Regions from separate parts of the Rhizorhabdus phycosphaerae genome, predicted to be linked through region 1. Evidence: predicted binding sites of a transcription regulator. Region 1 holds the regulator's gene; each other region holds the start of a gene.
What was found. The regulator LexA, encoded in region 1, represses DNA repair genes until DNA is damaged. The targets are predictions, from matches to a motif close to GTTCCNCNCTTGTTCT.
Positions count from the first base shown of each region.

Region 2: G6P88_RS12215 (MmcB family DNA repair protein) is a predicted target of LexA. The motif match lies at 1,231-1,246, and genes of this name have one in related genera.
Region 3: recA (recombinase RecA) is a predicted target of LexA. The motif match lies at 996-1,011, and genes of this name have one in related genera.
Region 4: G6P88_RS13840 (putative DNA modification/repair radical SAM protein) is a predicted target of LexA. The motif match lies at 1,325-1,340, and genes of this name have one in related genera.

Region 1 is NZ_CP049107.1:2,367,747-2,369,944, forward strand. Features, by position in the region: gene G6P88_RS10820 (molybdopterin molybdotransferase MoeA) at 1-774, shown strand, start outside; gene lexA (transcriptional repressor LexA) at 832-1,497, shown strand; gene G6P88_RS10830 (VOC family protein) at 1,545-1,919, opposite strand; gene G6P88_RS10835 (GNAT family N-acetyltransferase) at 1,981-2,198, opposite strand, start outside.
Region 2 is NZ_CP049107.1:2,633,104-2,635,301, reverse strand. Features, by position in the region: gene G6P88_RS12230 (PTS sugar transporter subunit IIA) at 1-336, shown strand, start outside; gene G6P88_RS12225 (PaaI family thioesterase) at 353-820, shown strand; gene G6P88_RS12220 (DUF1491 family protein) at 817-1,155, shown strand; gene G6P88_RS12215 (MmcB family DNA repair protein) at 1,257-1,745, shown strand; gene G6P88_RS12210 (ankyrin repeat domain-containing protein) at 1,771-2,198, opposite strand, start outside.
Region 3 is NZ_CP049107.1:503,036-505,233, reverse strand. Features, by position in the region: gene G6P88_RS02390 (hybrid sensor histidine kinase/response regulator) at 1-968, shown strand, start outside; gene recA (recombinase RecA) at 1,085-2,158, shown strand; gene G6P88_RS02380 (VOC family protein) at 2,176-2,198, shown strand, end outside.
Region 4 is NZ_CP049107.1:2,985,945-2,988,142, forward strand. Features, by position in the region: gene G6P88_RS13835 (Ig domain-containing protein) at 1-1,216, shown strand, start outside; gene G6P88_RS13840 (putative DNA modification/repair radical SAM protein) at 1,343-2,198, shown strand, end outside.

The DNA.
Region 1 (2,198 bases):
CGCGAAGGCGCACTGCTGCTCGCCCAAGGCAGCGCGATCGGCCCGGCCGCGATCGCGCTGGCCGCAAGCGGCGGGCATGGCACCCTTCCCGTCCACCGGCGCCCGCGCGTCGCGCTGCTGTCGACCGGCAACGAGCTGGTACCGGCCGGGGAACCCACGCCGGGCGCGCTTCTGCCCGCGTCCAACGGACCGATGCTCGCCGCGCTGCTGGGCACCGCTGCCTGCATCGTCACCGACCATGGCATCGTCCGCGACGATCGTGAAGCGATCGCTGCGGCGTTCGATCGACTCGCGGCGGAAAGCGACATCATCATCACGACCGGAGGCGCTTCGGTCGGTGACCATGACCTGGTGCTGCCGGCGCTCGAACAGGTAGGAGCCAGGATCGACTTCTGGCGGGTGAAAATGAAGCCCGGAAAGCCGGTCATGATCGGCACATTGCGCGACGCGATCGTGCTGGGCCTGCCCGGCAATCCCGTGTCGGCCTTCGTGACCGCGATGCTGTTCGCCAAACCGCTCATCGCCCATCTTCTCGGCGCAGCCCGCCCCGTGCCGAGGCCCGCGACCGCGAGGCTCGCAAAACCGCTTCCCTCGACCGGCAACCGCGCCGAATATGTCCGCGCGCGCTGGGCCGAAGGCGCGGTCGAGCCCCTGTCCGGACAGGACAGCGCCGGGCTCGCAGCCCTTGTTCAGGCCGAGCTGCTGATCATCCGCGAGGCCGAGGCCCCCCCCCTTCCCGAGGGCGCGGAGGTGGAGATCCTGCCCTTCGCTTGACAAGATTCCTACAGTTGCCTAAATGTTCCCCGTCCGTTCCCGATGGGGTCAAAGACCATGCTCACGCGCAAGCAACATGAACTGCTCTGCTTCATCCAGGAGCGCCTGTCGGCGACCGGGGTCTCGCCTTCCTTCGAGGAAATGAAGGAAGCGCTGGAGCTCAAGTCCAAGTCGGGCGTGCACCGCCTGATCAGCGCGCTCGAGGAACGCAATTTCATCCGCCGCCTGCCCAATCGCGCCCGCGCGCTGGAAGTGCTGCGTGTGCCGGAAATGTCGGGAAAGGTCGCGGCGTCCACCGCCAAGGCGAAGGCTCCGGCTGTCGTGCCGCAGGCCGCGAACGAGAATGTGCTCGAGATTCCGCTGCACGGCCGCATCGCCGCCGGCCTGCCGATCGAGGCGATGGAGGGACAGAGCTCGCTCTCGGTTCCCGCCGCGTTGCTCGGCCCGGGCGAACATTATGCGCTGGAGGTGTCGGGAGACTCGATGGTCGAGGCCGGCATTCTCGATGGCGACTATGCGCTCATCCGCCGCGCGGAGACTGCCCGCGACGGCGAGATCGTGGTGGCGCTGATCGCCGACCATGAAGCGACGCTGAAATATTTCCGGCGCGAAGGCGGCATGGTCCGGCTCGATCCGGCCAACCGCTCCTATGATCCGCAGCGTTATCGCCCGGATCAGGTGCAGATCCAGGGCAAGCTCGCCGGACTGCTGCGCCGCTACTGATCCGATCGGCAGGCCCGGCCCCGCAATGGGACCGGGCGCCCATCAGCTCAGCCGAATTTGCAGGCCGAGAATTTGTTGCCGTCGAGATCGCGGAAATAGGACATGTAGAAGCCCGGGCCACGCTCGCCCGGCGCGCCTTCGTCGGCCCCGCCCAGCGCCAGCGCCTTGGCATGGAAGGCGTCGACCGCCTCGCGGCTTTCCAGCTCGAACGCGATCATCGTGCCATTGCCGGCGGTCGCATCCTTGCCGTCGAACGGACGGACGAGACCCAGCATCGGCTTGCCCTCCTTGCCGAACACCGCGCCCCCACTCGGATGGTCGAACATCTTCGTCGCACCCTGCGTCGCCAGCAGATCGGCGTAGAAGGCAAGCGCCTTTTCCATGTCGTTGGTGCCCACGGTGACGTAGCGCAATTCCATCATCTCTCTCCTCTTGTTCGGTCGGGCGGGTGATAGGGCGACCCCGGGCGACTGCCAATGCCGTCTAGCGCCCGACGCGCCGATCCCCGGCATCGAGCGCGAGATAGACGCTGTCGCACCAGCGGCCACCAACGAGCCAGGTCCGCTCGGCACGCCCCGTTTCCAGAAAGCCCAGCCCACGCAACAGAGCGAGCGACGCCGCATTGTCGGGATCGACGTCGGCGAGGATGCGCGGCAGGCGATGAACCGTGAAGGCGCGGTGTATCACGGCAGCCAAAGCCT
Region 2 (2,198 bases), 270 kb from region 1:
GTCGACCGCCTCGTCGAGCGCGAGCGGCTCGGTTCGACGGGCTTCGGTGCGGGCATCGCGATACCGCATGGCAAGATCGACGGCCTCGACCGGGTCGTCGGTCTGTTCGCGCGACTCGGCACGCCGATCGACTTCGCTGCGATCGACGACCTTCCGGTCGATCTCGTCTTCCTGCTGCTGTCCCCGGTCGATGCGGGAGTCGAGCATCTCAAGGCGCTCGCACGGGTAAGCCGGCGGATGCGCGACAAGGCGTTCGTGGCAAAGCTGCGGGGTGCCGGTTCGGACGATGCGCTGTACGCGCTGTTCGCGACCGGCGAAACCCGCCACGCCGCCTGAACCGCCGGGCGCCGGCATGAGCGGCGAAACCGGCGCCGAGGCGCATTATCGCGCGCTTGAATCGCTCTATGCGGCAGCACCGATCAATCAGCTTTTCGCCTCGCGGCTCGAAATCCCCGAAGAAGGCGTAGCCCGTATCCATTTCGAAGTGGATCCGCGCCATTATCACGCCGCGGGCGCAGCCCACGGCACCACCTATTTCAAGATGCTCGACGATGCCGCCTTCTACGCGGCGAACAGCCTGGTCAATGACTTCTTCCTGCTGACCACGGCCTTCAACCTGCTCCTTACGCGCCCCATGAAAAAGGGGCCGATCGTCGCCGAGGGACGGTGGGTAAACGGCCGCCGGCGGGTGCTGGTCGCCGACGCGCGCCTCGTCGACGGAGAGGGTGAGGAGGTGGCGCGGGGTACGGGTACCTTCATGCGCTCGCGCATCCCGCTCGCCACCCTGCCTGGCTACGCCCGCCCGACTGCGGACCGATGACCGAAGCCCGGCCCGCCACCGGGCTGTCGGTGTCGGCGCTGATCCGCCGGACCGAGGCTGAGGGCGGCTCTGCGATGGTGCTCGCCAAGGGCGATGCTACGGCCGGTGCGATCCTTCTCCTGCTCGCCGATCGCGGGCGTCCCGTCGGCTTGTGCGAGCGTGTCTGGCGGTTCGAGGGCGGGTTCGGACTGGACCCGGTTGGTCCGGCCGATCTGGAGCAGCCCGGCGCGGCGTCGGACTATATCGCCAGGCGCCGGCGATCGGACCCCGACCTCTGGGCGGTCGAAGTCGATCATCGGGAGGCCTTGCGGCTTGCCCGGGAATGCCTGTGCTGAAAATTGTCGGTGGAGCGGTGGCACCCTGATTCGGGTCAGCCGGTGGCCGGCCCTGCGCTGAACCGGCTTTGCTTCGTTCCCGTCCTGTTCTAGGCTGTGGCATGTCCGACGCCTGCCTGCACAGTGAATCGAGCTTCCCGCCCATGGTCGCAGGGGACGTCGCCCGCGGCGTCGCGCGGTTGTTCCTCAATGCCGGGATGGCTCCCCTGGTCGAGGTGCCGCTGGGCAATGGCCGTCGCGCCGACCTGATGGCGATCGACGCGCGCGGCTGTATCACCATCGTCGAGATCAAGGTGTCCCGGGCCGATCTGCTGGGCGATGGAAAATGGCCCGATTATCTGGACTATTGCGACCGCTTCTTCTGGGCGGTGCCCGGCGGATTCGATCTTTCGCCCTTCGATGGCGAAGGCTTTCGCCCGCACTGTTGCGGGCTGATCGTCGCTGATCGCTACGAGGCCGCGATCCTGCGGGAGGCTCCGCACCGGCCGCTCTCCGGCGCGCGGAGGAAGGCAGAGACGCTGCGCTTCGCCCGCCGGGCGGCCGGGCGATTGTGGACCGATCTGGATGGCGTTCCCGAAAGCTGCGTCTAGCCTTAATCCGGCCGCGCGAACGGCCTTACAGCCCCGGCCCCATCTTCGGCTTGGCGGGTGCGGTCGACTTGGTTTCCTCGATTACCTTCAGGACAGCCGCACCGCGCGGATCCTCGCTCGCATAATCGATCGCATTCTTGCCGGCGATCCGGTCGGCGATCTTGGGATCGGCGCCGTTGGTGAGCAGAAGGCGGACCATCGGGATGTTGCGCTGCTGCACAGCGATCACCAGCGGCGTCTCACCGCTGCCATTGGTCGCGTTGATCTGCGCCTTCTGGCGCAACAGCAGTTCTGCGCCCTCCTGGAAACCGAGCAGGGCGGCTGCGTGAAGCGGGGTATTACCCTGGCCATCCTTGATGTTCGGATTGGCGCCCTTGCCGAGCAGGAAGCTCGACCAGGTCAGGTCGCGCCGCTTGATCGTGATCGCGAGCGCGGTTTCGCCGGTCGAATAGT
Region 3 (2,198 bases), 1.9 Mb from region 1:
CCCGCCAGCTGCTGGCCTTCTCGCGGCAGCAGACGCTGCGCCCCCAGATCCTCCAGATCCCGGACATCATCTCCGAGATCAGCAACCTGCTCAAGCGCCTGTTGGGCGAAACGATCCGCCTGGAAGTGACACACGGCCGCAATCTCGGAACCGTGCGCGCCGACCCGGGGCAGCTCGAGCAGGTGATCGTCAACTTGGCGGTGAACGCCCGCGACGCCATGCCGGACGGGGGAACGCTCTCGATCCAGACCTATGGCGTATCGCAGAGCGACGTTCGTGCGCTGGGCATCGAGATCATGCCGGTTACCGAATATACGGCACTCCGGGTGACCGACACCGGCACCGGCATTCCGACCGACAATCTCAACAAGATCTTCGAACCCTTCTTCACCACCAAGGAGGTGGGCAAGGGTACTGGGCTCGGCCTCTCGACCGTTTACGGCATCGTCAAGCAGACGGGCGGGTTCATCTTCGCGGAGAGCGAGATGGGCCGGGGGACGAGCTTCGTCATCTATCTTCCCGTGCACCAGGCCCCGGCAGGCACCGCCGCTGCGCGCGCACCGGTCAAGGAGGTCAGCACCGAATTGTGGGGGACGGGCACGATCCTTCTGGTCGAGGACGAGGCCATGGTCCGCGCGGTCGCGGAACGCGCGCTCGTGCGGCAGGGATATAAGATTCTGACCGCGACCAACGGCGAGGAAGGGCTGGAGGTTCTGGACGACCGGATGCAGCAGATCGACCTGGTGATCTCCGACGTCGTCATGCCGACGATGGACGGACCGACCATGGCCCGCGCCGCCCGAGAGAAGCGCCCCGATCTCCCGATCATCTTCATGTCGGGCTATGCCGAAGAGCAGCTGCGCAAGTCGATCGACATAGACAATATCGGCTTCCTGCCGAAGCCCTTCTCGGTCCAGCAGATCTGCCAGGCCGCGCGCGAGGCGCTCGCCGATCACGCTCGAAGCTGATCGCACGCACCAGAACAAAATAGGAAAGTTCTCCTCTTGTTCCATCGGAACATCTGCGGTACATAACTTCGGGTTTGAGGTTTCGGATGGCCCGCTCTACGAGGGGAGTACGCACAATGTCGGCGCAGTTGAAGCTCATCGGATCCGAGAAGGAAGCAGCTAATATGGACAGGCAGAAGGCCCTTGAAGCCGCGCTGGCGCAGATCGATCGCGCCTTCGGCAAGGGCTCGGCGATGAAGCTCGGCAGTCGCGAGACGATGCAGGTCGAGGCGATCTCCAGCGGATCGCTCGGGCTCGATATCGCGCTGGGCATCGGCGGCCTTCCGCGCGGCCGCATCGTCGAAATCTTCGGTCCAGAGAGCTCGGGCAAGACCACGCTCGCTCTGCACGCCATCGCCGAGGCCCAGAAGATCGGTGGCACGGCCGCCTTCATCGACGCCGAACATGCGCTCGACCCGGTCTATGCGAAGAAGGTCGGCGTCAATATCGACGATCTGGTCGTCTCGCAGCCCGATACGGGCGAGCAGGCCCTGGAAATCGCCGATACGCTGGTGCGCTCGAACGCGATCGACGTGCTCGTGATCGACTCGGTCGCCGCGCTGGTCCCCCGGGCCGAAATCGAGGGCGAGATGGGCGACAGCCATGTCGGCCTGCAGGCGCGCCTGATGAGCCAGGCGCTGCGCAAGATCACCGGCTCGATCAGTCGCTCTCGCTGCCTCGTCATCTTCATCAACCAGATCCGCATGAAGATCGGCGTCATGTACGGCTCGCCCGAGACGACCACTGGCGGCAACGCGCTGAAATTCTATGCATCGGTGCGTCTCGACATTCGCCGTACGGGCGCGATCAAGGATCGCGAGGACGTCGTCGGCAATGCGACGCGGGTCAAGGTCGTCAAGAACAAGGTCGCTCCGCCGTTCAAGCAGGTCGAGTTCGACATCATGTATGGCGAGGGCGTGTCCAAGGTCGGCGAACTTCTCGACCTGGGCGTCAAGGGCGGGCTGGTCGAGAAGTCGGGCGCCTGGTTCAGCTATGATTCGATCCGCATCGGCCAGGGCCGGGAAAATGCGAAAAATTATCTGCGCGAGAATCCCGAACTGGCGGCTAAGCTCGAGGCCGCGATCCGTGGCAATGCCGAGGGTGTCGGCGAGGCGTTGATGGCCGGTCCGTCGGAAGACGACGACATCTGAGCGAAGGATCGTGCGCTGTGACTGCCCGGCTGAACTATGT
Region 4 (2,198 bases), 620 kb from region 1:
CGGTACAACGCTGATCAATGCCAGCGCGGACGGCGGAAGCGGGGGCACGGGAGCAGGAGGCCCGGGCGCCTCCGGTACCGCTCAGGGCGGCAGCTTCGCCGCCATTGCCTCCTATCGCTTCGACGGTGACAGCGGCAGCAACTTCCTGCCGCTGGTGGCCGGCGATCTGACGATCAGTTCGATCACGGCGGACGTGTCGGGCTATGGACCGCTCTCGGCCGCTGGCAGTTTCCTGATCAACACCGCGGGCGGCGACCTGGAAGTCCTCTCCAATGTTCAGGTGACTGCGAACGGCACCGCGACGTCTCAGGAGCCATCGGAGGTTTCGTCGGGCAATGGCACGCTTGCCATCAATACCTTCGAACTGAACGGCAACACGACGGTTGGCTTCTTGCTCGATCCCAATGGTAGCCTGACGATCCAGACCTGCACGGTGAACAGCCAGGCCTGTGCGGCACCCGTTCCGCGGAACCCGCCACCGCCGCCACCACCGCCGCCACCGCCACCGCCGCCGCCGGTGTCGCCGCCACCTCCGCCCGAGGTGCCGCCGCCGCCACCTCCGCCGGTGTCTCCGCCGCCGCCTCCCGAGGTGCCGCCGCCACCGCCTCCGCCGGTGTCGCCGCCACCGCCGCCCGAGGTGCCACCGCCACCGCCACCGCCGGTGTCGCCGCCGCCTCCGCCCGAGGTGCCGCCGCCACCCCCGCCGCCGCCCCCGCCGCCGCCGCCTCTGGCACAACCGGTGGTGATGCAGACGGTCACGCGCGAGACCACGATCATCACGACGAACATCCAGTCGTCGCTCACGGGGACGCGTGTCGCCGGCGGCAGCGTCGGGACCAGTAGCGGAAGCGGGACCGGACTCGGCGGTTTGTCGGGCAGCGGGTCTGGATCGACATCGGGATCGGACTCTTCCTCTTCCGGCTCATCGGGCGGCGGATCGTCTTCCTCGGAGTCGGCGAGCAGCGCCGCCGGCAGCAGCAATTCGTCCGAATCCGGTTCGGGCGACAGTGCCGTGGCCGACGAGGGCGGCGACGAGGACAGCAGCGAATCGACCAGCGCGACGAACTCCGGCAACAGCGTTTCCGGCCCCAACGTCCTGATCGATGTGAGCCGGATCGGAACGACCAATGTCGAGATCGACACGCCGATAACCTCGGGCGGCAACAGCAGCTTGTGGCCCGGCGCGGATGGTGTGGCGGACACCCCGGGCAGCTGATCCGCTGCCTTGGGGGAACTGGCTGTTGGCCGTGTATCGATCCCCCGGCCGCTCGACTCTTGAAGCGTCCAGTCTTCCCCCATGGGCAGGCTGGACGCCGGAGGGTGAAGAACATATAAAGAACGAATGGCCCAGCTGGACGTTCGTCAAAAACTCGAAATCCTCGCCGACGCGGCGAAATATGACGCGTCGTGCGCCTCGTCGGGAACGAGCAAGCGCGATTCACGGGGGGCGACCAAGGGCATAGGCTCGACCGAAGGCATGGGCATCTGCCACGCCTATGCGCCCGACGGCCGCTGTATCTCGCTGCTCAAGATATTGCTGACCAACAGCTGCATCTTCGACTGCCATTATTGCATCAACCGCAAGAGCTCGAACGTCCGGCGCGCCCGTTTCACGGCGCGGGAGGTCGTCGACCTCACTTTGGCCTTCTACCGCCGCAACTATATCGAAGGGCTGTTCCTCTCCTCCGGCATCATCCGGTCCTCGGACTATACGATGGAGCAGCTCGTCGAGGTTGCGCGCAGCCTGCGCGAGGATCATCACTTCCGAGGCTATATCCACCTCAAGACGATTCCCGACGCCGACCCGGGCCTGATCGAGGCTGCCGGCCGCCATGCCGATCGCATCTCCATCAACGTCGAACTGCCGACGGCGGCGGGCCTCGAGCGACTGGCCCCGGAAAAGTCCGCCTCGCGGATCCAGGGCGCCATGGCTGGCATGAAGACCGCGATCGAAGACGGCAAGGATGCGTCGCGCCGCTACCCATCGGCTCCGAAATTCGCGCCTGCGGGGCAGTCGACCCAGATGATCGTCGGCGCCGACGCGGCGAACGATCGCGACATCGTCCACACCGCCAGCGGCCTTTACGATCGCTTTGCGCTGCGCCGCGTCTATTATTCGGCTTTCAGCCCGATTCCCGATGCATCCGCTGTGCTTCCGCTGAAGCGTCCGCCGCTGCTGCGCGAGCATCGGCTCTACC